4 regions of the Peribacillus sp. BM1 genome follow, and region 3 is predicted to be linked to each of the others. Evidence: riboswitches for the same ligand, from Rfam matches in the RefSeq annotation. Region 3 holds a riboswitch; each other region holds the start of a gene.
The links. A riboswitch is a leader RNA that binds a small molecule or an ion and turns the genes downstream of it on or off. The one in region 3 is predicted to bind S-adenosylmethionine.
Positions count from the first base shown of each region.

Region 1: it holds a riboswitch for S-adenosylmethionine, as region 3 does, so the genes downstream of both, AC1MGI_RS11355 (YezD family protein) here and AC1MGI_RS04325 (LLM class flavin-dependent oxidoreductase) in region 3, are expected to answer to the same signal.
Region 2: it holds a riboswitch for S-adenosylmethionine, as region 3 does, so the genes downstream of both, AC1MGI_RS10255 (methionine biosynthesis PLP-dependent protein) here and AC1MGI_RS04325 (LLM class flavin-dependent oxidoreductase) in region 3, are expected to answer to the same signal.
Region 4: it holds a riboswitch for S-adenosylmethionine, as region 3 does, so the genes downstream of both, AC1MGI_RS08685 (methionine ABC transporter ATP-binding protein) here and AC1MGI_RS04325 (LLM class flavin-dependent oxidoreductase) in region 3, are expected to answer to the same signal.

Region 1 covers NZ_CM155259.1:2,352,476-2,360,258, reverse strand. The annotation lists gene AC1MGI_RS11370 (S66 peptidase family protein) at 1-816, opposite strand, end outside; gene AC1MGI_RS11365 (TcaA second domain-containing protein) at 1,050-2,195, opposite strand; gene AC1MGI_RS11360 (DUF5105 domain-containing protein) at 2,211-3,284, opposite strand; gene AC1MGI_RS11355 (YezD family protein) at 3,794-3,970, opposite strand; SAM riboswitch class I at 4,055-4,154, opposite strand; gene AC1MGI_RS11350 (amino acid ABC transporter ATP-binding protein) at 4,458-5,231, opposite strand; gene AC1MGI_RS11345 (amino acid ABC transporter permease) at 5,228-5,938, opposite strand; gene AC1MGI_RS11340 (amino acid ABC transporter permease) at 5,956-6,651, opposite strand; gene AC1MGI_RS11335 (transporter substrate-binding domain-containing protein) at 6,681-7,496, opposite strand; gene AC1MGI_RS11330 (GNAT family N-acetyltransferase) at 7,544-7,783, opposite strand, start outside.
Region 2 covers NZ_CM155259.1:2,121,071-2,128,853, forward strand. The annotation lists gene AC1MGI_RS10240 (aminotransferase class V-fold PLP-dependent enzyme) at 1-1,501, shown strand, start outside; gene AC1MGI_RS10245 (LTA synthase family protein) at 1,508-3,361, shown strand; gene metC (cystathionine beta-lyase) at 3,485-4,657, opposite strand; gene AC1MGI_RS10255 (methionine biosynthesis PLP-dependent protein) at 4,654-5,766, opposite strand; SAM riboswitch class I at 5,974-6,085, opposite strand; gene AC1MGI_RS10260 (hypothetical protein) at 6,314-6,772, shown strand.
Region 3 covers NZ_CM155259.1:888,524-896,306, reverse strand. The annotation lists gene AC1MGI_RS04335 (response regulator) at 1-553, shown strand, start outside; gene AC1MGI_RS04330 (class I SAM-dependent methyltransferase) at 738-1,925, shown strand; SAM riboswitch class I at 2,250-2,356, shown strand; gene AC1MGI_RS04325 (LLM class flavin-dependent oxidoreductase) at 2,448-3,497, shown strand; gene AC1MGI_RS04320 (ATP-grasp domain-containing protein) at 3,527-4,474, shown strand; gene AC1MGI_RS04315 (ABC-F family ATP-binding cassette domain-containing protein) at 4,576-6,138, opposite strand; gene AC1MGI_RS04310 (DNA topoisomerase III) at 6,410-7,783, shown strand, end outside.
Region 4 covers NZ_CM155259.1:1,809,035-1,816,817, reverse strand. The annotation lists gene AC1MGI_RS08710 (phosphocarrier protein HPr) at 1-190, opposite strand, end outside; gene AC1MGI_RS08705 (sigma-70 family RNA polymerase sigma factor) at 626-1,123, opposite strand; gene AC1MGI_RS08700 (DUF2187 family protein) at 1,985-2,206, opposite strand; gene AC1MGI_RS08695 (MetQ/NlpA family ABC transporter substrate-binding protein) at 2,681-3,517, opposite strand; gene AC1MGI_RS08690 (methionine ABC transporter permease) at 3,541-4,212, opposite strand; gene AC1MGI_RS08685 (methionine ABC transporter ATP-binding protein) at 4,202-5,215, opposite strand; SAM riboswitch class I at 5,329-5,434, opposite strand; gene AC1MGI_RS08680 (carbon-nitrogen family hydrolase) at 5,544-6,326, opposite strand; gene AC1MGI_RS08675 (aminotransferase class I/II-fold pyridoxal phosphate-dependent enzyme) at 6,409-7,575, shown strand.

The DNA of each region.
Region 1 (7,783 bases), 1.5 Mb from region 3:
TGATACCGTTGGTTTATTAGCTAGTTTAATATAATGCTGTAGAACTTCAGTCAATGTAAGTGTTAAGGTACGTGTCGTCTCACATTCTTTAAAGTCACCTACTAATATCCCCGCTGCATCAGATAATTTACCGCTCATGTACAACTGGTTCAGCATTCTATCTATTGAACGGGGTTCTTCGTGAATCTCTTCAATAAATAGCAGTTTACCTTTTGTATCTAATTCAAATTCAGTACCAAGTGTACTGACTAGCAATGTTAAGTTTCCACCGATTAGTAGTCCACTTGCTTCACCTGGAATTTCAGTTACAAGTGGTGAGATTGTCTCATCATATACAAATGGCTGTGATTCAAACAATTGCAAGAATCGTGATTTAGTTACAGGATCAATTGTTACACCAGCCAAATCAGAGCTTAGCATCGGACCATGAAAAGTAACAAGTCCTGTTTTTTGAAAAAATGCGTTATGCAAAAAAGTAAGATCACTATATCCCCAGAAGATTTTCGGGTTATTTCTAATGATTTCATAATCGATTTGAGCAGCCATTCTTGGTGTTCCATACCCGCCACGCGCTGAAAAAATGGCTTTTATACTAGGATCAGAAAACATACTGTGCACATCTTCCACTCTTTCGTCATCACTGCCTGCTAAATAACCATATTGGCATTCTATGTTTTTCCCAAGCTTACAATTTAAGCCCAACTCAGTAAAAAAAGAAAGAGCTTGTTTGACTTTCTCTTGATCTGGAGGACTTGCTGGAGCAATGACTCCTACTGTATCCCCTTTTTGAAGGCGTGCCGGTTTTATTATATTCATGTTGATCCTCCTTCACATTCTTCTATTACTATACGTATTACACCATTACCCTTTGTATGAAGATTAAGAAGACGAAGCTTTGTTAACTTTAGGTCTGTCATCAAATAACATGAAATCTAAGTTGGATCAGAGAAAAAATAACAGATTCCGTAACTCATTAGTTTTTTCTTAGATCAAATGAAAAAACCTAATAAACATAAAGTCTATTAGGCAAACATGACTAAATCGTTCAATTAAAGCTGTTCCACGTTCTCCTTCCTTTTCCATTTCATTACAGGTGAATCCTTTCCACTCAATTCCGTCTGCTTATCCCAACTATCTTTTTCCGAGCCATCCGCAGGGACCCGATCCGCTTCATCAATGAGCCATTTTTTTCTTTTAACATCATACTTCAAGCTATATGTGCGAATCTCTTTATAGGACATATCTTCATACCTATCGATGCCTCGGATTTTGAACTTATTATTATATGCAACAAAAGCTTCGACATCTGCAGTCCATTCATCATGAATTTGATTGATATCCAAATCGTCAAGATTCACAACTGTTCCCAAATGCTGCATTTGAATTTCATCCACGTATTCTTCTAATTCAGCAAATTCTGATTCAACGTTGACTAATTCAAGACCTTCTAGAACCGAGTCCGAAACATTGGTAAAATGTTTTGCCTCAAATTCGTTTGTATAATACACGACAAAATCTTTATTGAAGGTTTCTACTGCGGAAATGACATCTTTTTGAATTCGCTGATCACTTTGGGCTATTTTTTCGTCATCGATAAGCAAGCTTACTTGATTGCTGCCTCCCCAGACATCTACTTTTCTTTTGTCTATAAAAGTACCCAGCTTATTTTTCACGGTCACATTAATTTGATAAGCACCTGGAAGAACCGGGCCATATAATTTCTCTTCTTTGTCTTTTTTAAGCGTATCATTGGATTTTTGGATGGTAAGATGAATCTCATCGTCTTTATGCTGACCGGTTACCTTGATGTAAGCTGTCTTAACTTTAAACTTATACTCCGGAAACAAACCCCATTTCTTTCCGGCCTCAACCAAACTAATTTGCTGGTTGGTTGTCTTGAATTCTTTCTTTTCCACTTGTTTATCCAAGCTTTCTGTGATCACCTGGTAGCTATTATTATTAGCATTTAGATAAGCAACCAGCGCTTTCAAGGATGCATCATTTATAACAGCCCTTTTATCATCAGCGATCATCCATTCCTTAAGCTGTTTGGGCTTCTTCTGCTCAACAGCTTGTTCAAAGGCCTCCACAGCTTGTTTCGGTTTGTTACTTTGCTGGATAAAAAGGACTGTGGCCATGATGGCAATCATTAGAACAAAGGCTGCCGGAATTGCATATAACCACTTTTTATTCACATTGTTCACGGCTCCTTAGTAAATTGATCCTTTTACAAAAATCTTATCTAAGCTATCCCCATATTTATTAACCGGGTCGATTGTCCATTTCCCATTCTTTTTCACAAGAGAAACTTCAATTTTTCTGCTACTGGACTTCATGTCCATTGAATCTAAGATTATGTCAAATTTAGATAGAACGTACTCATCGATTGCCTTTTCATCATAATTACCTGTTTTATCTCGGAATTCTTTTTGATATTCATACACGTCTTGATATAGTTCCTGTAACGGAAGTGTCGTTATATCAAACGCAACGATAGCTTTATCATTGGCATATGCTGCAGTTGATGACGTGACCACTGCTTTTTCTGCCAAAATATCACGATAGCTAATGTATAGTTTGTCGATTTCCTCATCCGTTAAGTCCTTTTTAAATAATTCCTTCACTTCGGTTTTGAACGTATTTTTCGCAGCTTCCTGCATAGCTGGTTTATCGGCAGATACGAATTGTTCGTAATCATTGTTTTCCTTTTCGTAATAGATTTGATCGACATAGGCTGTGAAGGCTTTCGCAGGATCTTGAAGTGTTTCATAACTATCTGCATATTTCTTCGTATCAAGCTTGAGTACCAGCTCATGATTATCTTCTTCAAAGTCACTAGAAATCGGATTCAATCCGATTTCATATTCCTTATCCTTTTCCACTTCGAAAATAGCAAGAATTGATTTTGCCTTTCCAGCACCGAGATTCCCGCTAGTGCCGATATTTAAATCTATTTTTCGATTATACAATTCTGGCTTTATATTGATCTGTTGGTCTCCATCATACAATTTAACCCCTTCATATTCTGAAAGAAGCATCGATGAATCCGATAGATTCTTTACCTTTAATTTTACGGCAATTATTCCTTGATCCTGATTTTCAGGCATGCCATGCTCAATATCTGGAACGATGTAAGATGCTTCCTCAATTGATGCTTCTAATTGCTTATTTTTGTTCTTCCCCTGATTTTTGTCCGCAGATGCCTTTTCATCTGTACCTGAGCATGCTCCTAAAACAAAAATGAGACCTATTAAAATCAATAAAATGGTTCCTTTTTTTTTCATGGTTTTATCTCCTCTCAAAATTGTCTTCTACTAACATGGTATCTGTAAATCATTGAATCTTAATTAAAAAATCTGGAATTTTTTGTTCATTTATCCACTATTTTTTATCCTACCATAAGTTCATTTTATTAAAATGCCTTTTTTAAAAAATCGATCGTTTATCCTGTCTTTTCCAAATTTCCGATTCATTAATCTAGGAATTTTTGCTCAATTATAGGAATGTTTGAAAGAGAAAAACCACCTATCACTTTACATAAAATTACATTCCAACTAATTTACCTATGTCTTTCTCCATGTCTCATAGATTACGATCAATGAAAAAGCATCCATCCTCCGATTAGCTGGTATCAAGAATTTAATTCCATCAGCCACTAATTGATTTTTAGTTCGCATTTTCCCCTCGCCCTTTTACGGATTCTATATAGCCCTACAAATCTAATATTGCCGTGTTTTAGCCGTATAAAAAAAGAACACCTCTTAGAGATGCTCAAATCTTGTTTATGTTAAATTCACGCTCTTCCTTGTTCCCTAATTTTTTGGTTTTTCAAGATTGGGAATCTTTTCTTCTCCGTGACATCAATTTGGGTAATTTCACCTTCATGAACGGTAATGTTAAGAGAACCGAACTCAAGATCCTTGAGACTTGATATAATATACTTTAATTTTAATTCATCAATGCTCCCCATTCGAATCTCCTCCTGGTTTTTGGATATGAAAAAACCCCTTCCCAAAAATAAGAAGAGGTTAAGCAACAAAACTGTACTTTACTCTTCTTATCTGTCAAGCATTCGCTTGCTGGAATTGGCACAGTATTGCAAGTCTGCTGCCGAGGTATCTTAGGGCCAGTCCCTCCACCTCTCTTGATAAGAAAGTTGATTATGAGAGGATGTTCAAAAAGTCCGGTAAAAATAGCTGTCGAATTGCATCAAAGCTCTGTCTCTCCGGTCCTCACGTATTCCTGCATACGCTCCGGTCCTCTCAAGATGCGCTCCTCGAACTTCTCGGCTCTTTTTATCCTCCTTTTTGAACACGCACTTTAAGTTAAATATAGTGTAAATTCCCAGACAGTTTTTGTCAATCATTTCACCTACTTTTCCTAGATAATAAGTATGAATTATACTTGTATTTTTCATCCTCTTTAAATCACCACTTCTCCTTCATTTTCCCTTGTAATTAGATGGCATTAGTTAAATTTGATTCAAGATTATCTTCTTCTCTGTTTATTCTCTTCAAGAATCTCTTCGTTCTTTCTTCTTTAGGATTATTAAAAATAACTGTCGGGATTCCTTCCTCGACAACTTCACCTTGATCCATAAACACGATATAATCTGAGACATCTTTAGCAAAACTTACTTCATGTGTCACAATAATCATCGCAATCCCTTCATCCGCAATCCGCTTAATTACCTCAAGCACCTCTCCGACAAGTTCTGGATCAAGTGCTGATGTTGGTTCATCTAGTAAAATCACCTCTGGATTAAGCGCAAGTGCCCTTGCAATACCTACCCGCTGCTGTTGACCTCCAGAAAGCTGAACTGGATAGGCATTTGCTTTCTCCGTTAACCCAACTTTTTCTATTACTTCCATTGCCAATTTCCTTGCTGTTTCTTTTGGCTGTTTCTGAACAATGACCAATCCTTCCATCACATTTTCAATGACGGTTTTATGTTTAAATAGGTTATATTGTTGGAACACCATAGCGGTTTTTTTCCGAAGTGTAAGAATTTCTTTTTTATTGACCTGTTTACTGTTTACCTTAAAATCATCAACCATTACTTCACCCTCATTAGGTCTTTCTAGAAAGTTGATGCAACGAAGTAACGTTGTCTTCCCAGATCCGCTAGGTCCAAGTATCGAGACAACCTCTCCCTTATTTACTGTAAGATCAATTCCTTTTAACACGAGTTGACTTCCGAATGATTTCTGGATATTTCTTAGCTGTATCATGCTACACCCCCTCGATTATAAACCGTTACTCTTTTTTCTAATAATGCAGTAACTTTTTCTGAGATAATTGTTAAGCCCCAATAGATCAAGGCCGCTGCGATATAGGCTTCAAGAAATTTCAAGTTATTTGAAGCAACGATGTTGGCAGCACCCGTTAATTCTTTTTGCGAAACGATAAAAGCAATGGACGATGTATGCAAAAATCCGATAAAGATATTACATAAATTAGGAAGAGAAACTGCAATAGCTTGTGGGAAGACAATTCTTCTCATCGCCTGAAAGCCCGTCATTCCAATTGATTCAGCTGCTTCTAACTGTCCTTGATCAACCGCCAATATACCTGCTCGAATAATTTCTGACATATAAGCGCCAGCTGTCAAGGATAATGCCATTAAAACAAATAACAGAATCGGAATGGAAGTGGATTGAATGGACCAGTGAAACGTTTCAGCCATTTTGTCAATAAGAAGTGGCAAGCCCAAATAGATCAGCATAATATGCATCAATGCCGGCGTCCCTCTTAAAAATGACACATAGAAATTGGCCAAACGATATATTCCTTTTACTTTCCGAATCCTAATTAACGTAATTCCAATCCCAATAAGAAAACCAATCATTAACGGGACCAGGGTAATAATCATCGTCAATGGTAGTGCTTTGAATATTTCGGTTAATGCCGTAAAAATAAATGGAATATCAATTTGCATAATTTCAGATCTCCTAATTATTTTGTATCTACCGCCAAGCTTCCTTCAAACCTTTGTAGTTTTTTCTCTGAAAGTGAAAACCCTTTTTCCAAGCATATAACAACACCATAATAGATAATTGACAATGTAATATATACTTCGAGTGCGTGCAGAGAAGAAGCAATGAGCGTATTTCCTCTTCCTACCATATCCATCACACCAATTGTAAAAGCAAGCGAGGTATCTTTTAAAGAGCCTATCACTGAATTTGCGAAATTTGGAAAAGCTATAACCAATGCCTGAGGCAAGATAATTCGCACCATCATTTGTTTTTCATTCATGCCGATTGAATATGCGGCTTCAGTCTGACCTTTTTCAATTCCGTTAACGGCTCCACGAATAATTTCTGCCAATGATGCACCACAGCTGAGTCCATATGTGATAGCTACAAATAATAATGGATTTGCACGAGATACATCAATATGAACAAGTGCTAAAAGTGTCGGTAGTCCAAAGTAAATTAAGAAAAGCTGAATTAAGATTGGCGTGCCCCTCATAAAGGAAATATAAATGAGAGCTAATTGATTTAAGCCTGGCACTTTATAAATACGAATTAAAGCTATCACTACACCCATTACCAGTCCAATTGCTACTGCAGCAACTAAAATCAACAAAGTAATATGAAGGTACGAAATTAATTTCGGAAAAAAATCTACGATCAGGGTTATATCCATCTAAGCATCCTGTACCTTTCATGAGATTGTTATTGATCCGTGTAATCTGCTCCAAGCCATTTTGTACTTAATTCCTTTAATGTTCCATCAGCTTTGATCTCTTTTAGCGCACGATCGATTTCTTTTTTCAAATCTGATTCATCTTTTCTTAACATAAAGTAAACCTTAGAGTTTGAAAGCACATCGCCGATTACTTTTTGTTCTGCATCTGCTTGCTCATTTTCGAAATCTACTGCAAACGGAGTACTTATTGTCGCATCTGCACGACCATTCTTAAGTTGTGTGATTGTATCTGTACTGCCACTTCCGCTGTAGACAATTTCGATTTCATTGCCATGTTCTTTGTTATATTTATCAAGCAATATTGCTGAATTACTAGTAGCACTTACAATCGCTTTCTTGCCTTTTAAATCTTCAATTGACTTAATCGATTGATTATCTTCGTGTACAACTACTTGAAGTGGGAACACGTTATATGGCTCATCATTAAATAGGAACTTCTGCTGTCTTTCTTCATTTACTTCCATTTGGTGAGCGATGAAATCGATTTTGTTTGTTTCTAGACTTAATAATAGAGATGAAAATTCCATCGTCTTAAATTCAAATTCATACTCTTGAATACGTTTATCGATTTCTTTGACAAGTTCTACATCATATCCTGTCAATTTACCATCATTATCTATGAAGCAAATATTAGGAAATTGTGTACCTGTTCCAACGATTATTTTTTTCACCTTTGGATCAGAACTTTTTACTTCCCCCGTAGATTGATTACTATTTGAACCACAACCTGCCGTTACGATAACTAGTAGTACGCCTAATAAAACCAACAATCGTTTTTTCATCTCGTAATCTCCTTCTCCTTAAACCATTTATTTAGAGAGCCATAAGATTAATTCGTTGCTCGAACATCTTCCTGTATTTTCGTTTTGTTATCTGTGTACTCAGGTATCAATTTTTTCCTCATAAATACACCATTTTGTCCGTCACCATGATTTGTTTCGAAAATTTTTTCATACCCTCTGCGCTCATACATCGAAACAAGCCATGGATGTTTCGGTGACGTTCCCAAACCAACAGCCGGCTGATTCAGCTGATCACGAATAACCACTTCTTCTACCCAATCCAATAT
Region 2 (7,783 bases), 1.2 Mb from region 3:
ACATAACCAAAACGAACAGCAGCGATTGATTGATCGTTTTGATAAACAAAATACATACATGATTGCTAAGAAAAATCATGAGGTCGTTGGAATGATCGCTGTTAGATCCAACCGTCCATTTTCATTGGATCAAAAACTGACGAATTTGGACGACTATTTACCGAGTGATGCGAACCCTTGTGAAATAAGACTTCTTACTGTAAAAGATGAATTTAGAAAAAGTCCCGTTTTTTATAAATTAGTTGAAGTGCTAGTCAACTATTGTTTGGAGAAAAAATACAATATGGCGCTCATATCAGGTGTTGAGCAGCAAATCCCTTTATACAAAAGAATGGGTTTTCAAGCGTTCGGGGAGATGGTTGGAACAGAACAAGCAAAGTTTCAGCCAATGTATTTGACAAAAGAGCAATTTGAAAACTCCACAAAGGTGTTCAAGCGGCTAATAGCTAGAAAATCCAATGAATCTAGCAAAGTTTCGTTCCTTCCAGGTCCGGTACAGCTTCATCCTGAAGTAGTAAAGACTTTTGCTCTGCCTGCAATCTCACATCGCTCGGGTGTATTTATAAAGGGAATGGACAAGATACGGAAAACTCTTTGTAACATGACAGAAGCTAAGTATGCACAAGTTGTTGTTGGGACTGGTACATTAGGCAATGATATCGTGTCTGCTCAGCTATCTCAGATTGAAGGCGATGGTTTGATTTTGGCAAATGGTGAATTTGGCTATCGGCTGATTGACCATGCCTCACGCTTTAATTTGTCATTTTTTACAATTGGAAAAGAATGGAATACACCCATTTCGGTTTCAGAGATCGAACATTTCCTAAGAGAAAACCCGAACATTAAATGGATATGGACGGTGCATTGTGAAACTTCAACCGGCTATTTATTTGATTTGGAAAAAATCGAAGAGCTTTGTCTTAAGTTTGGTGTTGAATTATGTGTCGACGCATGCAGCTCGGTTGGTGTTGTCCCGGTATCCTTCAAAAATGTACTAATGGCGACGACAGTCAGTGGAAAGGCATTAGGATCATACCCTGGTCTGGTTATAGTTTTTCACCGGGAAAAGCTACGTCTGAATGCTAACGTGCCAAGGTATTTAGATATTGGCATGTATCAAGAGTATGAAGGTGTTCCTTTTACCCATTCTTCAAATTTATTAAAAGCGTTGCACGTTGCATTGCAAAAAGTAGATAGCAGCATAATCGAAACAAAAGCGGTATTCATTAGGGAATTCTTGGAGGAAAATGGCTATAATTATTTAGGAGACGAAGCCTATTCACCAGGCATTATTACAATTTGTTTGCCATCCTATCATTCTTCCAAAATGCTAGGTGATTATTTGAAAAGTAAAAACATCCTTACAAGCTATGAAAGTAACTATTTATTAAAGCGAAACTGGATCCAAATTTCGTTAATGGGTCATCATAGTGAAGAATCAATTCGTACTTTGTTTCTTGCTTTGACGCAAGCGAAAACAGCCTTTGCTAGTAAGGTGTGATGGGATATGACGCAGAAGGGAATACGTGTTACACCAAAATTACTGTTTTTTCTTGCATGTGCATGTATGTGGTTGAAGACCGTTATCGTTTCATTTATTGGTTTTGATATTACCATCCACACATGGTTTGATGCGTTGCTTCTTGTTGTCAATCCAATCGGTTCATTGTTTTTATTAATCGGACTCAGCATTTACTTTACAAAAAGGCTTCATATTAAGTGGCTTTTGGCGATTATGATACTAGTAACAGGATTGCTTTATGGAGATTTACTGTATTATCGTTTTTATATTGATTATGTGACCGTTTCTATTTTGTTTCAATTTAAAAATGTCGGGGGAATTGGACCAAGTACGTTTGAGTTGATGAAGGCGTGGGATTTACTCTTATTTGCAGATGTATTAATCATTGCCTGGTTTTCAAAAAAAACCATCGTTCAATCCAAAGAAATAAGTGTCCGTTTCAAAAAACGATTTATTGGCTTCAGTACATTATTACTTCTTTTACTTGTAGGTCTCGGGTGGAGCCAGTCTCCTTATCTTTTTTCTGCCTCGTATAATAGAGAACAGATGGTTAAAAGCATCGGTCCTTACAATTATCATCTTTATGACATTATAATGGGGCTTCGTCCTACTATTGATCGTGCAGTGGCTACACATGTTGATACTGCGAAAATCGAAGAATATATGGCGAGTAAACAGGAAGATACAACAGATTTCTTTGGACTGGCAAAAGGAAAGAATATTGTGTTAATCAGTATGGAATCCACACAAAACTTTGTAATCAATCAAAAAGTGAATGGTCGAGAAATTACACCATTTTTGAATGATTTGATAAAAGAAAGCTTTTATTTCAATCAAATTTATGACCAGACTGCTCAAGGGAAAACATCCGATTCTGAGTTTATGATTGATACAAGTTTATACCCGCTGTCTGGAGGATCTGTTTTCGTCAGACGACCTGGGAATACGTTTACTAGCCTACAACATCTATTGAAAGAGAATGGTCAGTATTATTCCGCCTCCTTTCATGGCAATGACCCGTCCTTTTGGAATCGAGAAAAGATGTATGAAAACCTTGGCTACGATCGTTTCTTCTCCAAACAAGATTATCAGGTAACCGATGAGAATTCGGTGAATTATGGTATTAAAGATATTCCTTTTTTTGAACAATCTGTGGAGCTCATGAAAACAATGCCTGAACCGTATCTTGCAAAATTAATTACATTGACGAATCACTTTCCATTTTTGCTGGATGAAAATGACCAACTGATCGCGATGGGAAATACCGACGAAGGTGTCGTAAATCGGTATGTGACAACAGTTCGTTATCAGGATGAAGCAATCAAGCGGTTGTTTCAAACGCTTAAAGATAATGGGATGTATGAAGACACAATCTTTGTGTTGTATGGAGATCATTACGGAATTTCAAAAAAATATGAAGTGGCATTAAGTCAAATGCTAGGTGATACGTATTCGCCAATTAATCATATTCATTACCGCCAAGTACCAGTGATTATCCATATCCCTGGTGAGGGCGGGGAGACTATTTCTGTTCCGGGCGGAGAAATCGACATCCGGCCAACACTTTTACATTTATTAGGCATGAAAGCAGAAGATACCATATCGTTCGGTCACAACTTATTCACAAGGAAAGCAAGCCATCCCGTGATTTTTAGAGATGGTGGTTTCGTGAATGATACGTATATTTTCCAAGATGGGGTTTGTTTTAATAAATCATCGGGGGAACAGTTAGATAATGCTGCATGTGAACCATATCAAAAAACTGTTCATGATGAATTAGGATTGTCAGATGAGATAATATTTGGAGACTTATTGCGATTTAAGGGAATAAAGGATTAAAAATGAGGTTGTTTGAAAAAGAGTCTGACTCCACACTCTATACACCGTTTATTGTGTCATTTACACGTGAAATAAACAATCTATAGTAGCTGTGGGAGTCAGAACCTTTGCGTTTTAATCATGTTAAACAGTAAGCACTAGTTTACTTTTTTCCAAGGCTTTTGTGAAATCTTTAATCAAATCATCTGGGTTTTCAAGGCCTGCTGATAGACGAAGCAGGCTTTTTGTGATGCCACGTTTTTCACGTTCTTCATCAGGCATTGCTGCATGTGACATCTTCGCTGGATAAGATAAAATCGTTTCGACAGCACCAAGGCTTACAGCAAAAACTGGTAGAGTAACGTTAGAAACAAAGGAGCGTAGGACATCTTCATTTTCTAATTCAAAAGAAAATACTGCGCCAGCTGACTTCGCTTGTTGCTGTTGCAAAGCAAATTGTGGATGGCTGTTAAGTCCTGGATAATGAACTTTTTTTACAAGTGGATGTGATTCCAAGAATGCCGCGATTTTTTGAGCAGATTGTACAGAATGCTCCATTCGGACATGCAATGTTTTCAGGCCGCGCATCACAAGCCATGCATCCTGAACACCGAGAACGGCTCCGAATGAATTTTGCAGAAATCCAAGTTTTTTTGCTAATTCTGGATCACGTACGACGGCAAGACCGGCCACGACATCGCTATGTCCGGATAGGAATTTAGTCGCGCTATGAAGGACAATATCTGCTCCCAATGTTAGTGGCTTTTGTAGTGCTGGTGTTAAAAATGTATTATCAACATATGTTAACGCACCAATTTCTTTTGCAATACAACAGATTCCATGAATATCAGACACCTTCAAAAGAGGGTTAGAAGGTGTTTCTATATAAATGGCTTTCGTATTAGGTTGAATGGCTGACTTCACACTTTCTAAGTCCGTCATATCAACAAAGCTATGTTCAATATTGAAGCGGGAAAGTACTTGTGTGACCATCCGAAATGTTCCACCATATACGTCTTCAGATACAATCACATGATCACCCGCTGACAGGAGCATGAAGGCAGTAGAAATTGCCGCCATTCCTGATGCGAAGGCAAATCCATTTGTACCATCTTCAAGTCCAGCAATAATCTCTTCCAACGCTTCGCGAGTTGGATTCGCGCTTCTGCTGTAATCATATTTCCCAAACTGGTCACAATCAAATTGATGGAAAGTGGAAGCATGTTGAATCGGCACGCTTACTGCCCCGTTTGTTGAATCATATTTATAGTTATTATGAAGAAGCAATGTTTCAAAGCTGAAATGATCTGCTGTCATGCTGATACCTCCTTTTTCATTTTAGCAAATGCTTGTTCTAGGTCTTGGATGATATCTTCGGCTGCTTCAATTCCTACAGAGAATCGGAGCAGCCGATTACAAATACCGTTTGCGATTCTTATTTCTTCAGGGATATCTCCATGTGTTTGTGTGGCAGGGTAGGTAATAAAGCTTTCGGTCCCGCCAAGACTTTCAGCAAATGAGACAAGGTTTAAGCCTTGTAAAAATGAATTTACATATTGTTCATCGCTTAATCGGAAAGAAAGCATTCCGCCTTTTCCCGGATAGAGAACATCTGTAATGGATTCATGGCTAGAAAGATAATCTGCAAGTTTCCGTGCGTTTTCTTGATGTCTTTCCATTCGTAAAGCAAGTGTCTTCATTCCACGCATTAACAACCATGAATCGAATGGACTTAGTACCGCACCTGCACTATTATGGTGATGTGCTAGAGCTTCAGACAGATCTTTCCCTTTTGATATAATGAGTCCAGCAAGCACATCATTATGTCCGCCTAAATACTTCGTCGCACTATGAATCACAATATCGGCGCCGCTTACAATCGGTTTTTGAAGAAGAGGCGTATAGAACGTATTATCGACGATTAATAGGACTCCGTATTGTTTGGCTATGGCTGACACCGCATCAATATCCGTTTCCTGCATAAGCGGGTTTGTAGGTGTTTCTAGAAAAATCGCTTTTGTTTGAGGGGTAATACTGTTTTCAATCTCTTTTACATTACTTGTATCAACATATGTACATGTTAACCCCCATTTTTTAAAATCTTTCTCGAGCAAACGGTAAGTACCGCCGTATAAATCACGGCTGACAATCCATTCATCTCCAGATTGGAAAAGGGAAAGGACTGTGAAAATGGCAGCCATTCCAGAACTACAAGCAAAACCTTGATCGCCACCTTCAAGTTTAGCTATCGCTTGTTCAAGCAGCTTTCGAGTTGGGTTTCCTGACCGAGAATAATCATATCCAGTTGATTGACCAATTCCATCATGGCGATAAGCAGTTGAGAAATATACAGGAGGACTTATTGCACCAGTTGCAGATTCACTTCGATTCCCTAATTGAGCTAGTTGTGTATCAATTTTCACTATCGTTCACGGCTCCCTTTTTTAGAATATAAAAACATCAATGAGCGTCTGCTCTAAAAATCAGGCGATGAAAAAAGTTCAGGTTCTAAAAATTGTATCACCTTATGAAGGTGGCGGTGCATAGCTGATTTTGCAAAGCCCCGCCCCTTTTCCATAGAAAAAAGTCTTCTATAAGAAGAAGACTTTAGAATCGCATAAGTATGCAGTCTCTTCTTATCTACCAAGCCAAATAGCTTGATGGAATTAGCACCTTGGCAATATTTTACGATTGCTGGTTGCTGAGGCGTCACAGGGCCAGTCCCTCGACCTCTCTTGATAAGAAAAATTGATTATTAAGTTAATTATGAATTTACTATACTTTTCATTTATTGTCAATTAAAAGCATATCATTATTTTTACAATTCAAAATGGAAGGACTTAATTACGGAGGTATTAAATATGTTAATTGATATAAAGAAATTGAAGAATCAATACGTTCAGTAATAAACAATATAAAAAATCAATTAAGTGACGTTTGTTAGTTTATCTGAATATAATGCCTACATAGGGAGTGAGGATATTGAATGAGACCTGTGAGTTTGATACAAATAAAAAAGTAATTCACTCCTTTCAACGTAGTATCGAAATTACTTCAGCAATCCTATTATTAACCGGGCAAATCACAATCATTGGCGTGTTTGTAAGACCAGGCAGATTTAGTCTCTCGTTAGGTGGTCCTCTTTTTGGAGGGCATCGTTTAGAAGGGAAGGACCACTCGCAAGAAGGAAACCTTTTTATCGATATACTGGACATCATTATAGCTATATTATTAATCAATGATGTAATACACGTGACTGGCACATTTGTTTCGTCTGGTGATTTTTCAATTAATGTTTCAGGTCCTATTTTCGGTTATCCTGAAGTTCTTCCAGCACTGCCAATTGAAGATTATAACTTTTTTAATAAAATAGTAACGCAGCATTATATCGTTCCACCAGAATTATTAACTAATATAAAAGGGAATGAGTAAAATGTCATTAACAGATATTCCTACAGTAAAAACTTCTAGAAACAATACATTTTTAATAGCGCTCCCCATTATCATTTTCATATTTTTCTTCACTCAGCAAAAGTCCACAGATGTCTAAATTTCTAAAAAGGAAAGATCTTAAACCTAAAACCTAGAAAAGATGGGGGTAGAAACTTTAAGTTATCCTTACTGTTAATTGATGATAAAGTCCTCTAAAAAATAATAAGGTTGTTTAATTCTTATTAAGCTAAAGGGGAGCATTAGTCTAACAAAATATGTACTTATATTCTTCCACAATCAGGCGAGATTGTTGAGCAACACAAGTAGAATATGATCAAACCTTTTTATAAAAATCTTATACTTGGTTAGAAAGATTAACTCCATTTTGATCAATTTTTGTTCAAAATGGAGTTTTTTGTGTTTGCTGATAAATCAGGGTTTGTGATTTTATTTTAATTAAACTTTATTAAAATGCTGCATACACCATACTGTTGCTTTGTAATAAAATGGATAGGCTGCCTTGGGTAGCTTATTCTTCTTAAACTAACGCAGCAGTTTAGTTGAACAAGGGAAATCTAAATCGCTTGGATAAATAGATAGAATAGAACAACAGGATGTTGGTCACGAAGGCGTTGCCACACGATGTGGTGCACTTAGCCTTAGTTCCTTTGTAAACAACTCTTTGGGGGTCTCGACTTTTACACTTTTCAGGAGGCTTATCGCTCACCCCGCCGAATGCGTCCGCATGTAACGGAAATCAGTAGTATTATAGGACAGATCTATTCATCAAAATAATTGGAACACTAGAATTATGAAACAGAAAATTTTATACTTATTTTTTAAAAAAGCATTGCTGCTTTTAGCATTGCTTTTTTTTGATGCTATGAAGTTCAGAAAATCATTTATGTCTTATTTCGCTCTTAAGTTTTCCTAACCAGTTGGATCTTCATTTATACTCGCTCATTATTTATTTAATAAATTTTATTTCATGTATAGTCAACCTTACATAAT
Region 3 (7,783 bases):
TCAAGTGATTGGCGAAGCGGATGATGGAGCAACAGGTGTGAAAATGGCGCTTGAATTGCGACCTGATATTATCTTGATGGACTTGGTTATGAAGGAAATGGACGGAATTGAAGCAACGAGATTAATTATTGAACAATGGCCAGAGGCGAAAATTATTATCGTGACGAGCTTTTTGGATGATGAAAAAGTATATCCTGCTTTAGAAGCAGGAGCGACAAGCTATATGCTAAAAACCTCAAAAGCGAGTGAAATTGCCAACGCTGTACGTTCTACATTTCATGGTAAAATCGTTCTTGAACCAGAAGTTACCGGTAAAATGATGGCGAAGATGAGGAAGAAACCAGAAACAGCTGCTCATGAATCATTGACCAATCGGGAAATGGAAATATTACTACTAATGGCTCAGGGGAAAACAAATCAGGAGATTGCAGATGAGCTGTTTATTGCTTTAAAAACAGCCAAAGTGCATGTGAGCAGCATTTTAAGTAAGCTTGATGTTCAAGATCGTACACAGGCGGTTATTTACGCCTTTAAACATTCTTTGGTGGAGTAAGAAGTGAAGGGCGTTCATTGGCTTGCTACCAGTATGAAGAACTCTTCGTTAAAAAAGTAAACTCAACTCCAATTAGATAGTACGGCCAGTGCTATATAGCGGGATTTTTGTACACCTTTTTAAGTAAGTGCAGCTAGGTCTTTATCCTAGATGTAAAACAAGAAAATGCAAATGTGGAGGATTTATGAAATCATCAAACATACAAACTGCAATAGAGGTAGGTCGTTTATTAGAAGGGGAGAGTATTCCGTATCAATTTACTTATGCTGCGGCCCTGCTAATTCAAGGTGTCTCAGTACAAGAACCATTTGAAATAACAGTTGATGTACAGTGGGATTTATTCAATGAGGCCCATCAGTTATTTAAGGGCTTTTCGCCATCTCATCCTACAAAGACGACTGAGAGCGCGTCATTTCAATTTAGTATGGGAGAGCAGTTAGTTACTGTGGTTTGCAATTATAATACGACGATAAAAACCGACCCGTATCGGATTTCAATAGTCACTGAAGGAGTAGAACTTTGGTGCCAATCTCTCTATAGTTATTTTTATGATGAAGAGATGGCGGTGTTCAGTGGACCTATTCATGCCCATTTAGCGGGGATTCAGCAAGGTTTTACCGAAGGAAATGAAGCTGCGTGGAATCAGAATAATTATGTTGCCTTAGTGAATCGCTACGGAGAGCCTGGGCAGCTTGCGTCGAAAATCCTCTATAATCCAAAATGGCGTCTGCAACCTTTTTACCAGTATATGGGGGACTTACGAAAGAAGAAAGTGATGCATCTGATGGGTTCTAATGGAGTGAAGGCTGTAGCAATGGCTGCACTTGGGGCTGAGGTTAAGGTTGTAGACTTTTCGCGGGAAAATGCTGCATTTGCTAAGGAATTGGCCGAAGCAGCACAAGTTTCAGTGGATTATATTATATCGGATGTCCTGTCGATAACTGGGGACCATGCTAACAATGATCATGATCTAGTTTTGATGGAGCTTGGCGTTTTGCATTATCTAATTGATTTAGCACCGTTAATGGAGATCGTTCAAGCAATCCTAAAGCCGGGCGGGCGCTTTATTTTACATGAGTTTCACCCGATTTCTACTAAACTAATTACTTCATCTGGAAAAAAGCATAAAGTAATGGGTAATTATTTTGATCCCACGATTGAATCAAATAATGTAGCATTTTCCAAGCATATGCCGGATGGCGAACAAGAAAAACTATTACAAGTAGTACAGCGGAAGTGGACAATAGGGGAGCTTGTCACTGCAGTTGGTAAATCAGGGCTCGTTATCAAAGTGCTTGAAGAAGAGCCGAATCATAAGATGCATGATATTGGATTACCAAAAACGTATACGCTTGTAGCGGAAAAGGGATAAACAATAGTAAGACCTTGAGTAATCTATCCTTTGTATGACGTATGGTCAAGTAAGCCGATAGGAAGGGTCTATTGTTTGCATTTTTGTTTAACTTGCATAGTGTCTTTGACTTCCTACGCAGTAAGTGGCGGATCGTAGTCGATATGCCCTTTAAAGGATACTAGAAAGAGCGGCGAGAGGATATCCAAAAAGGGTCTGACCCTTTTTGGATATCCTCTTTTTTATAAATGGTATTGCATTTTTCTGATTTGTGCAAACATATGTCTTGACGAATACCAAAGGTATAATATAAGATTATTCTAATTATTAATATAATTTAATATGTTCTTATCGAGAGAGGTGGAGGGACTGGCCCTTTGAAGCCCGGCAACCGTTGACAATTGTCAGTACGGTGCTAATTCCAGCGGAGTAATGGCTCTGGCAGATAAGGTGGAATGCAATCGCAAACTTCTTCTTATCGGAGAAGTTTTTTTGTCTTATCAAAGAAGGAGCCCATAATTTAATCATAGAGGAGATAGGGAAATGAGATATGGTTATTGGCTGCCGATATTCGGCGGATGGTTACGGAATGTAGAAGATGAGAAGATGCCCCCAACTTTTGAGTATGCGAAAAAGGTAACACAAGCTGCGGAAAAGTGGGGCTATGATACAACCCTTGTCGCTGAACTCAATTTAAATGATATTAAAGGTCCTGAGAGTGATTCACTTGAAGCTTGGTCAACGGCAGCTGCCCTTGCAGCTGTGACGGATAAGATTGAAATTATGACAGCTGTCAGACCTGGTTTTCATAATCCGGCGGTAACGGCAAAAATGGCGGCGAATATTGATCAAATCTCAAACGGCCGATTTACATTGAATGTTGTCTCTGCGTGGTGGGAGGAAGAGGCTCGTCAGTATGGCGGAGCTTTTACAGCCCATGATGAACGCTATGAGCGCACAGAGGAATTCCTTGAGGTGCTTAAAGGTTTATGGACAGAAGATACATTTTCATATGATGGGAAGTATTATTCGATTGCCAATACTCATTTGCATCCGAAGCCTGTACAGCGCCCGAATCCAATTCTTTATGCGGGTGGAGAAAGTCCACGTGGCAAAGAGACAATTGTCAATCAGTGTGATGCATATGTCATGCATGGTGGCACAGTTGAGGAAGTTGCTGTGAAAATTCAAGGAATGAAGCAGCAAAGAGAAGCAGCAGGGAAATCACCATTTTCAAGCTTCGGAATGGCTGCTTACGTCGTATGCCGAGATACAGAAGAACAAGCCCAGGAAGAACTAGCGCGAATTACGGATGTGAAAGAATCAAGTGCCTATGCTGGATATAATGACTTTATAAGCAAGTCACAGCTTGAGCAACAGGTCAAGTTATTCGACTACTCTGTTTCAAATCGTGGGCTGCGTCCGAATCTAATTGGAACCCCTGCCCAAATTGCTGACCAAATTCTTGCATTTGAAGAAGCGGGCGTTGATTTGTTATTGCTGCAATTTTCTCCTCAGCTTGAAGAGATGGAGCGATTTGCTAAACAAGTAATGCCGCTGGTTGAAGAAAAACGTACAAAAATTCAAGTATAAAGACAAAGATGAACTTAGGAGGCAGTAAAATGAGTAAAATTTACGTTATTCATGAAAATGGCGAGTGGACCGCCCATCTAACGAAACGGTTAGAGGAACTTCAATTGCCATATGAGGAGTGGCATCTTGACGAAGGAATCGTCGATTTGACGGAAGCTCCGCCGGAAGGAATATTTTATAGTCGAATGAGTGCTTCTTCTCATACGAGAGGTCATCGTTATGCTCCAGAATTAACGGAAGGTGTCTTATCATGGTTAGAAGAACATGATCGTACTGTATTTAACGGCACGCGTGCATTACGTTTAGAGTTAAGCAAGATTAATCAGTATACCGCTTTAAGAAAACAAGGGATCAGGGTGCCGAAAACGATTGCGGCAATTGGTAGAGATAACATTCTTGCTGCAGCTGAAAAGATCGGTACAGCTTCGTTTATTACTAAGCATAACCGGGCAGGAAAAGGGCTTGGTGTTCAATTATTCCATTCTATAGACGGATTAAAACAATATTTGGATGGGGCAGCATTCGAAGAACCCGTAGATGGTATTACCTTGATTCAAGAATATATTAAAGCTCCAGAACCATTTATCACGCGTTGTGAGTTTGTTGGTGGAAAATTTGTCTATGCGGTTCAAGTGGATACTTCAGAAGGATTTGAACTTTGTCCAGCTGATGCTTGTCAAATCGGTGATCTATTCTGCCCAGTGGGTGAGGAAGTCGAAGAAAAGCCGAAATTCCAGATTGTAGAAGGTATTGAAGAGCCAATCATTGAAAAATACGAACAATTTTTAAAGGCAAATCAAATTACCGTTGCTGGCATCGAATTTATTCGCAATGAAAAAGGTGAGGTATTTACATACGATGTGAATACGAATACTAATTATAATTCAGACGCTGAGAAGGCAGCTGGAAAGTATGGCATGCTTGAGTTGGCGAAGTTTTTAGGGGCACAATTGAAAACAACAGAGTCTGTTAGATAGTAGTAATGCAGGCTCCTCCTTAAAATTAGGAGGAGCCCCTTTTGTTAAGTTGAAAAAACGAGGGTGTCTTAAGGGTCTGACCCTTTACTTTTTTATAAACATTAAGCCTGTGCTTCGTTTTTATCTACCCAGTCTTCTACATTCCAAACTTTTGTCACCCAATCTTCATAAAAATCAGGTTCATGGCAGACAAGGACAATAGTCCCTTTATATGCTTGCATCGCACGTTTTAATTCTTCTTTAGCTACAACATCTAGGTGATTTGTCGGCTCGTCAAAAATAAGCCAATTGCTTTCGTTCATCATCAATTTACAAATACGTACCTTTGATTGCTCTCCACCACTTAGCTGATTCATTGGGCGTGTGATGTGCTCATTTTTCAAACCAACGCGTGCAAGAATGCCACGAACTTGTGCTTGTTCTAAGCCAGGGAAAGCATTCCAAATTTCATCAATCGGCGTTGTGTCCCCAGCCTTCACTTCTTGTTCAAAATAAGAAGGGAACAGGAAGTCTCCGAGGATCCGTTTTCCACTAAGTGGTTCAATTTTTCCGAGAATGGTTTTTAATAATGTTGATTTTCCAACCCCATTCATGCCGACAACTGCAATTTTTTCGCCGCGTTCAATCGTCATGGTTAGTTTCGGAAGTAGTGGGTGATCATAGCCGATTTCAAGATTCTCGCCTTCGAAGACATAGCGACCGCTACCGCGTGATTCCTTGAAGTCAAATGTTGGTTTCATAGCTGTTTCAGGACGGTCAATTCGTTCGATTCGTTCAAGTTGCTTTTGACGGCTTTTCGCACGGCCGGATGTCGAGTAACGAGCTTTATTTTTGGCAATGAAGTCTTCTTGCTTTTTAATGAAATCCTTTTGCTTTTCATAGGCGTTGATATGCTGATTTTTATTAATCTCAGCAAGTTCAAGGAATTTTTCATAAGTAGCTGTATATCGAGTTAGCTTAGAAAATTCAAGATGGAAAATTATATCCACTACCCCGTTCATAAATTCTGTATCATGGGAAATTAAAAGAAAGGCATGTGGATATTCTTTCAAGTAACTGCTTAACCAGCGAATGTGCTCTACATCTAGGTAGTTGGTAGGTTCATCGAGTAAAAGGACCTCGGGTTGTTCAAGCAAGAGCTTAGCTAATAATACTTTTGTTCGCTGGCCACCACTCAAGGAAGCGACGTCACGATCGAGACCGATGGCATCCAAACCAAGGCCGCGGGCAGCGTCTTCAATCTTAATATCTAAATTATAAAAACCGCCAGCTTCTAGCTTATCTTGAATCGTCCCCATTTGCTCGAGTAGATCTTCCAATTCCTCTGAAGTGGCAGTCCCCATTTTTTCCGTTACTTCATTCAATAACTTTTCCTGTTCGAATAAAGGAAGGTAAGCATCACGCAACACATCACGCATTGTTCTTCCTTTTGTAAGGACGGTATGCTGATCTAAATATCCGTATTCGGTACCAGGTGTCCATTCCACGCGTCCAGTATCGTGAATCAACTGTCCTGTGATGACGTTCATCATGGTCGATTTTCCAACGCCGTTTGCACCGACTAACCCAACATGTTCACCAGCCATCAAGCGGAATGATACGTCTTTGAATAGTGTACGATCACCGAATGAATGGCCTAATTTATCTATAGAAAGTAAACTCATTTCTTTTGGAACCTCCAATGAAAAGTAAAAAACTCTATTTTTTATCATACTAAAATCCTTGATAGATTGCTATGCTTCACCAAGAAGAATTGAATGGGAATTCGTAGTGAAGGATTTATCGACAAATTTCCCAGGAAATCGATGTTTCGCCCTTCAAGCCATTTTGTGAGATAATAAACGTAAAGCTTTTTAAGGAAAAATAAGAAAGTGTATAGGTTTCCAACAGGTTTTACGTTTTCTTATTATGGAATTTTGAAAGGGTGTTTTTTTTATGAGTAAAACTGTCGTGCTGGCTGAGAAGCCATCAGTCGGAAGAGATATAGCAAAGGTCTTGAATGCGCACAAAAAAGGGAATGGCTTTTTTGAGGGTGATCAATATATTGTAACATGGGCACTCGGACATTTAGTGACCCATGCAGACCCTGAAGCCTATGATGAAAAATATAAGGCATGGAAGCTTGAAGATTTGCCAATGTTGCCGCCTGCATTAAAGTTGGTCGTGATTAAGCAGTCAGGCAAACAATTTCAAGCTGTCAAAACCCAGCTGAACCGTCCTGATGTTAAGAATGTTGTGATTGCAACCGATGCCGGTCGTGAGGGGGAGCTCGTTGCTCGTTGGATTCTAGAAAAGGCAAATGTAAAAAAGCCTGTGAAGCGTCTTTGGATCTCATCTGTAACAGATAAAGCGATTAAAGATGGCTTTAACAAGCTGCGTGATGGGAAGGAATATGAAAATCTATATGCTTCAGCCGTTGCACGTGCTGAGGCGGATTGGATTGTCGGCATGAATGCGACACGTGCATTAACGACAAAGCATAATGCCCAATTATCATGTGGGCGGGTGCAGACGCCGACAGTGGCGATGATCGGTACACGAGAAGAAGAAATTAAAAGATTTCAGCCAAAACCATTTTATGGTGTAACTGTAACAACTGAACCTAAGCTCCGTCTTGTCTGGCAGGACAGCAAGACAAATGATATCCGGACCTTTGATAAAGCAAAGGTGGAGGATGTACTTACTGCTGTGAAAAATAAAAAAGCAGAAGTGGTGGATGTACAAAAAACACATAAAAAATCATTTGCTCCACAGTTATATGATTTGACAGAGCTGCAAAGAGATGCGAATAAAAAGTTTGGTTACTCAGCAAAAGAGACATTATCGATCATGCAAAGATTGTACGAAAGTCATAAGGTCTTAACCTATCCAAGAACGGATTCACGCTTTTTATCATCAGATTTAGTAGATACATTAAAGGAACGGCTTCAAGCAGTGAGTATTAAACCTTACGCTCCATTTGCGGCTAAAATTCTGCGTAGTCCGATTAAAGCAAATAAATCCTTTGTGGATGATAGTAAAGTTTCCGATCACCACGCCATCATTCCGACCGAGCAAACACCGCTTCCGGGGAAGCTAAGTGATAAGGAATCAAAAATTTATGATTTAGTTGTCAAAAGGTTTCTAGCGGTTCTAATGCCACCATTTGAATATGAGCAAACAACGATCAAAGTTAATATTGGCGGGGAAAACTTTGCGGCCAAAGGAAAAGTGGTCTTGAAGTCGGGGTGGAAAGATGTATATGATTCTCATTTTGAAGATGAGGAAGCGGGCGATGGTCTTGCTGAACAATTACTGCCAGCCATAAAT
Region 4 (7,783 bases), 920 kb from region 3:
TTATTTTAATTACTGCATCATTTGGAATACCTAGGGACATCACACCCAAAATTGATTTTAAGTTGATCAATTTACCTTTATACTCCAGGTTGATGTCAGCAATATATTGACTCGCAGTTCGTACTAGGATTGTTGCTGCACGCGCGTGAATCCCTGTTTCATTAATAATTGTGAAGGTCTTTTCTGCCATGTTAGATCTCCCCTATGTTATATTGTGACTTATTTGTCGATTTCCAAACAGGACGTAAATAACTAAAGACCACGTACGCCAATAGTCTTAAACGGAATCTTTTTACTTCTTCATTGCTTAATAGCCACAAGTTTATGTCTATTCACAATACAGGTTCAATATGTGCAGATTCAGAGATAATAAATGCATTAGGATCAATGTCCTAAAATCAAATGAAGTTTTATATGAAAAACATTGAACGAACACCTACTAAAGTAGAGTGAATCCATTGGGACGAAATCGTAAATCGTCTGATGGCGATGGTTTTAGACCACGCTTTTTGAAAATAAAGCTACCTGCAAAATCACTTTTCTAAAATGAAGTTGCGGGCAATACAACTTCAGAGCTCTTTCTTCCATCACTAAAATTCTTTCACATCTTCAAATTGAATTTGCATCAACTATTGTGTTCAACCAAGCTTTTTTGCAGTTTCATAATAGCCGATTTTCGCCATGATTTTACAGCACTGTTGGAAACTCCATACAGCTCAGCCATTTCACTGATACTCAAATGATCTTGAAATGTTCCGATTACCCAACGCCTTTGCAATTCCGTAAGATTTTCACAATAGCAGGATAAGTACTCAGACTCCAGATGAAGATCACTGGATGATAAAGCAGGGTCTTCAGCCATCACACTTATATCCGTTACGGTATAAGTATCATCGATCCGTACATTTTTCCGAAGTTCATTTAATAGTTTTCCTTTGATTACTTTATAGGCATACGTAGAAAATAAGGCACCGCGGTCAGGATCGAATTTCATTTGTGCCTCCCACAACGCAATTAACCCAACTTGATAGAATTCTTCCTGATTCTTATAAATGGAAATAGACTGAATAATACTGTAAATCATTGGTCTAAATTGTTCAGCCATTTCAGTGAACTTTTCCAAAGACTTTGCCTTTCGAAATATGCATACTTCTTGAATTCCTAGGTAAGTCCACCTTACAAAATTTCAAGATGTTTGACGAAAAGCAAAATCAAGCATTTGGATTGAATAATATAGCGATTTTCAAGTGATTCGTATTCAAAAACCATTTTTCTATGAAGCAAATTAAGAAATTACATCTATTTTTGCCAAAAGTACATAAAAGTGCGTGTTCAAAAGGGATAAAAAGAGCCGAGAAGTTCGCGGACTGATCGTCTCAAGGACCACAGAGACAGAGCTTTGATGCAATTCGCAGGCTTTTTTACCGGACTTTTTGAACAACCTCTAATAGTGTACATTTCCTGACTATTTTACTTTTTATCAGCACTTGTCCATTCATTATTATTCTAAGTACATATAGTAAGATAACCAGCGAACCAGGTTGACAGGAGGTCTAATTAAATGCCATTTTTTAGTTTTGGTCGAAGAAACTTGTTTTTTCGGGATACCTTTAGAAGAAGACCCTTTTTACCTTTTGAAATCGAAATAGAAAGAAGACGACGTATTGAAATAGAGAGAAGAAGACGAAGAATATTTTAATAATCAAAATCAAGCATCCATTGTACAAAGTTATGTCCAAAGGTTAGATAACTTAGGGTATACCTAAAATATATCAGAAGTTTCTTAGCCACTAACAACGCACCACTCTAAATAGCTTGCATTTATATTTCGTATGGTCTTTTCCCTGATTATTACATTTGATTTTCATGATAGTTGCAAATGAGCAGGTTTTTTGTTTGCAAGAGAATTAAATGCGGGTGTCCCAAAAAGGTTCAGTCCCTCACTACTTGATTGTAGTCGGGACTGAACCTTGCTGCTATACACTTATTTAATTAGTTTATAATTTTTATGATTCACAACAGTATTTATCGGTTCGTCCTTTTTTGTATTTCTGCCAATTTCCACAATAACAGAGTTTTCCCGCACGACGACTACCTTCCCCTTTTTCCCTTTTTCAATTCCATTCTTTATATCGATCATATCGCCAACATTCACTTTTTTTTTGCTATCTGTTGGATTCTTATGATCGGCTTTTTCTTCTGCCATATTGCATACCCCTTTTTCTATATTTTTTTGAATATGATGACATCCTTCATAACTATATACACTTGTATATAAGATCGAAAGTCTGTTCCATATGTGCCACGGCTTAAACCAGTCTGTTTTTCTGAACATTATCTTTACTTCCAATTTATTCTTATACATCTGACAGCAGGAAATACTATCTACATATAGTAAAATTCCCTAGACAACGAACAAATCCAAACAGCTAGGATGAGTGTCTTACAGGTAGTTATCGTTAGCATTTTTGGTTTTAATATACTTATGAATGTATGACAAATTATAAAAAGCTATTCGGATAAAATAGTAACTGCTTAGTTTAGCTATACTATCTCATACAATTTTGGGCGCTATAACATAACAAAAGCTAGGGATGATTCAGATTTCGAACCACACCTAGCTTCTTATCTTATTCATTTATTATTTACACATAACGTCCCACTAGTCAATAGCTTCTAATTACTTCATCCATCCAGGTTTTCCAAATCCTTTGAACTCTTCGTCAATAATCTTTTCAAATTCTTCTGACTCGACAACAGCTTTGATGTCTTTTGCAAATTGTGAATCGTTATCGTCTGTTTTAACAGCCACTACATTGCGATATTGATCACGCATATCTTCAAGTGCTAATGCATCAAGCAAGTCCATCTTGGCGGCCAACGCGAAGTTTCCAGGGACAGCAGCTAAGTCTGCACTTTCCACTGAACGGGGAAGTTGACCTGATTCGAGCGGTTGGAATTTCAGATTTTTCTTATTTTCCTTAATATCTTTTTCTGATACCGTTAGTGGGTCTGTATTTTCATCGATTACAATCAAGCCTTCATCTTGGAGCGTATTAAGCGCACGAGCCGCATTGACTGGGTCATTAGGAAGTGTAACCGTTGCCCCGTCTTTTACTTCATCTATGGACTTATACGTGTTTGAAAAAATCCCCATCGGCGCAGTGGGTACAGAGAGCAACGCTGTTAAATCCATCTTATTTTCTTTCGCAAAATTTTCAAGGTAAATGGTATTTTGGAACAGGTTTGCTTGAATATCACCATTGTCCAACGCTTTGTTCGGTTGAATGTAATCGCTAAATTCAACAATCTTCACCTTATATCCTTTTTCTTCTAATCCAGGGATAATAGCTTTCGTTACCATGTCACTATAAGGACCGGCTGTCGCTCCAAATTTAATTTCTTTTGATTCTGAACTTGTCCCTTTGCTACTGTTTTTCTCGCTGTCAGTATTGCCACATGCAGCTAAAGCCGCTACAACAACTACTAAAATAAATGCTGTTAGCCATTTTTTCATAAATTTCTCCCTCTTTCTGTTTCTTATCTTTTATCAACAACTTTGGCGATGAAATCACCAGCAAGTTGAATAATCTGAACTAATATAATTAATATAATTACTGTTGCAATCATAATCGTGTTGTCATAGCGATAATAGCCAAAACGGATAGCCAAATCGCCGATTCCGCCGCCACCAACAGTACCAGCCATAGCCGAAAACCCGATTAAACTGACGAGCGTTAGCGTGACACCTGAGATAATGCCAGATTTGGCTTCTAGCAGTAGCACATCTTTGACGATCATCCATGGTGTTGCACCAGCGGCAATAGCTGCCTCAATGACCCCTTTATCAATCTCACGCAATGCTGTCTCAACAATTCGAGCAAAAAACGGAATCGCTGCAACTGATAGAGATACACTCGCTGCAGTGGGTCCAATTTGTGATCCTACTATAAAGTTAGTTAGTGGAAGTAGTGCAACTAGTAAAATGATAAATGGAATTGAACGTACCAAGTTCACTACAAAACCTAATCCATTATTGAACCAGCGATTTTCCAAGAATAAGCCTTTGTTCGTTACGAATAATAATATTCCGAACGGAAGGCCAATCACAACGGCAACCACTAGTGAAATGGTAATCATATAAATGGTTTGCATAAAAGCCAGATTTATATCTGGGATAAGTTCAACGAAATGATTAAAATCAAAGCCCATCGCGTATCACCTCCACTTGCGCAGCACGATTTTCAATAAACTGAAGTGAGCTTTCGATTTCTTCCTTTTGTCCTTTTAATTCCATAATAAAGATACCGAGTGGCATTTCTTGAATATATTCAATCGAACCATGCAGAAAATTACCACTTACGTTATACTGCTGAAGCATATCGGAAATGATACCTTCTGAAGCAACCTTTCCTTTAAACATGACTTTCACAATCGGTCCCGTGCATCCATTTAATATGACTTCAGGTATTTCAAAAGATACAACACTTTCGATAAACTCATTTGTAAGTTCTGCCTGAGGGTTGGCAAAAATGTCATATACCGCACCTTCTTCAATGACCTTCCCGAACTGCATAATGGCCATTCGATTGCAAATTTCCTTTACAACGTTCATTTCATGAGTAATCAAAACGATCGTAATATTGAGTTCTTTGTTAATTTTCTTCAATAAATTCAATATTGACTTTGTAGTGGTCGGATCTAGTGCTGAAGTGGCCTCATCACATAATAGCACCGTTGGATTATTAGCAAGCGCCCGGGCAATGCCAACCCGTTGCTTTTGCCCACCACTTAGTTGCGCAGGATAAACATCTCTTTTATCAACAAGACCGACCATTTTAAGCAACTCTTCTACCCGCCCTTTTATTTGGCTCGCTGGTATTTTGGCAGCTTTCAAAGAAAAGGCAATATTCTCAAACACGGTTTTTTGACTAATTAAATAAAAATGTTGAAAAATCATACCGATTTTTAACCGCGCTAAACGTAAATCCTCACCTTTTAAAGATGTAAGATCGGTTCCATCCACTTTAATTTGACCTGAAGTGGGCCGCTCCAACAAATTAATGCAGCGAAGCAATGAACTTTTTCCTGCTCCAGAATATCCGACAATTCCATAGATTTCTCCTTTTTCTATGGTCAGCGAAACGTCATCCACTCCTTTAACCAACCCTTTTTTCGTTTTGTATGTCTTAGAAAGATTACGAATTTCGATCATACGATTCCTCACATTTCTTCAAATTGACAAGTGATTTATAAGAGATAGACCTTTATTCCTACAAAAAAATGCTCCCTTCAACTGAAAGGAGCATCGAAATACGAAAGAATCTCGACTTATCTTTCAGAATGATGGTCATTCTGCAGGATTGGCACCTTCCCAATATTGGGGGTTGCCGGACGTCATAGGGCCTAGTCCCTCGGTCGCTCTGGATAAGTATCATGATTAAATTTATTGTAATTAATATATTATAAAACTATTTAACTATTGTCAATCTTAAAAAAATAATAACACACTACTACTCTAGCAGTGTACCAATTTTAAATCCTTATGATTCGTATAAATCCGTCCGCCTGTCTTGAAAAACTGGAATCGTCTTCCGTACCCGATCGACTTCCTCTAAATCCAGTTCCGCGTACAAGATCCCTTCCGCTGTTTGATTGCTAATAAGTAACTCACCCCAAGGTGCAATGACCATCGAATGACCATTAAATTCATTATTTGGGTCTTTACCGACGCGGTTGACAGCCACGATAAAACATTGGTTTTCAATCGCCCTTGCTTGCAATAATAATTGCCAATGGTCAATCCGTTGCTTTGGCCACTCAGCCGGTATAAACATAATTTTGGCTCCATTTAAAGTGTGAGTCCGAATCCATTCTGGAAAACGCAAATCATAACAGATGACCCCGCCACACGTTATACCATCCAATTCAAATACATTCATACTTTGTCCTTCGTTCAAATATACATGCTCATCCATTAACTTGAATAAATGAGCTTTATCGTAGGCGGCGACAATTTTTCCAGTTCTATCCACGATATACATCGTATTAAAGTATTTGTCTCCTCTTTTCGTTGCTACTGAACCACCGACAATGTTCACTTGATGTTTTTTGGCAAGCTGAGACAGTAGCTTTCTTGTTATACTTCCCTCGCGATCAGCCAGACTGTCAAGCTTATCGAGAGCGTAGCCTGTATTCCACATTTCCGGAAATACAATGACATCCACTTGTGCATTTGCCGCTTCTTCGATATATTTTTCAATCGCTGTAAAATTTTTTTCTGGCTCACCAAAGGTGATATCCATTTGCACACAAGCAATCTTCATTTTTCGGCACCTCTAGACTTTTTTATCTAAATATTATAAAATTTTAGATTAAATAGCAACTCTTACATAAAAGGTGGTTCACATGGAATATTCAGAGCGCTTAAAAAAATTACCAGTACAATTTTTCGCAAACCTAGTTGAAAAGGTAGGCAAAGCAGTTGCAGAAGGACGGGATGTTATTAACTTAGGTCAAGGTAACCCTGATCAGCCGACACCACCTCATATCATCAAAGCGCTACAAACTGCGGTAGAGGATCCACAAACTCATAAATATTCTCCGTTTAGAGGACTTAAAGAACTGAAGGAAGCTGCTAGCGAATTTTATTTAAAACAATATGGAGTAGCTATCGACCCAGAGACTGAAGTAGCTATTTTATTTGGGACGAAAACAGGTCTAGTTGAGTTGCCAATGTGCTTGTTAAATGAAGGCGAACTTATGTTATTGCCTGATCCAGGTTACCCGGATTATTTATCAGGTGCAGTGTTGGCGAATGTCGAGTATCAGACCTTCCCACTTAAAGCTGAAAATCAATTTTTACCAGATTTCAACGCCATACCGCAAAAACAAAAAGAAGCAGCAAAATTAATGTATCTTAACTATCCGAACAATCCGACTGGTGCTACAGTAGATCGGACGTTCTTTGAAGAAACAGTTGCTTTTGCGAAAAAACATTCCATCACGATTTTGCATGATTTCGCCTATGGTGCCATCGGTTTTGATGGAAAAAAACCAGTAAGTTTTCTTGAAGTTGACGGGGCAAAAGACGTTGGTGTGGAAATGTATACCTTATCGAAAACCTATAATATGGCTGGCTGGCGCGTTGGCTTTGCAGTCGGGAATCCCAAAATAATTGAAGCCTTAAACCTCATTCAAGACCATTTATATGTTAGTCTATTTCCGGCTGTTCAAAAGGCCGCAGTTGCTGCGCTAACAGATGATCAGCAATGTGTTGAAGAACTTGTCAACCGTTATGAACAACGCCGAAATGCCTTTATTACGGCATGTCAAAATATTGGTTGGAAAGTCGAGGCACCAACTGGATCTTTTTTCGCTTGGTTGCCGGTTCCTAATGGGTTTACTAGTGAAACATTCGCCGATTATTTGCTTGAGAAAGCAGATGTAGCAGTTGCTGCTGGAAAAGGGTTTGGTGAATATGGAGAAGGGTATATCCGTGTCGGTTTATTAGTCGATGAAAAATTATTGGTAAAGGCCGTAGAGCGGATTGGAAAACTAAATTTATTCCAATAATTCATATCATCATAAATTCGAAGTAAGGAGGGCGTCCCATATGCCAAGGTGTCAAATCCCACAATATATTACAGCTAGTATGATTTTCGTTTCAGAATACCTAGCTGTAATACTGTGTTGGTGCCAGGTCTCTTATGGGCCACCTTTTTAATGGTAAAAAATTTCTCGTTGTGCTTATTATCTGAAAATTCTTTTTTCTATTATATAT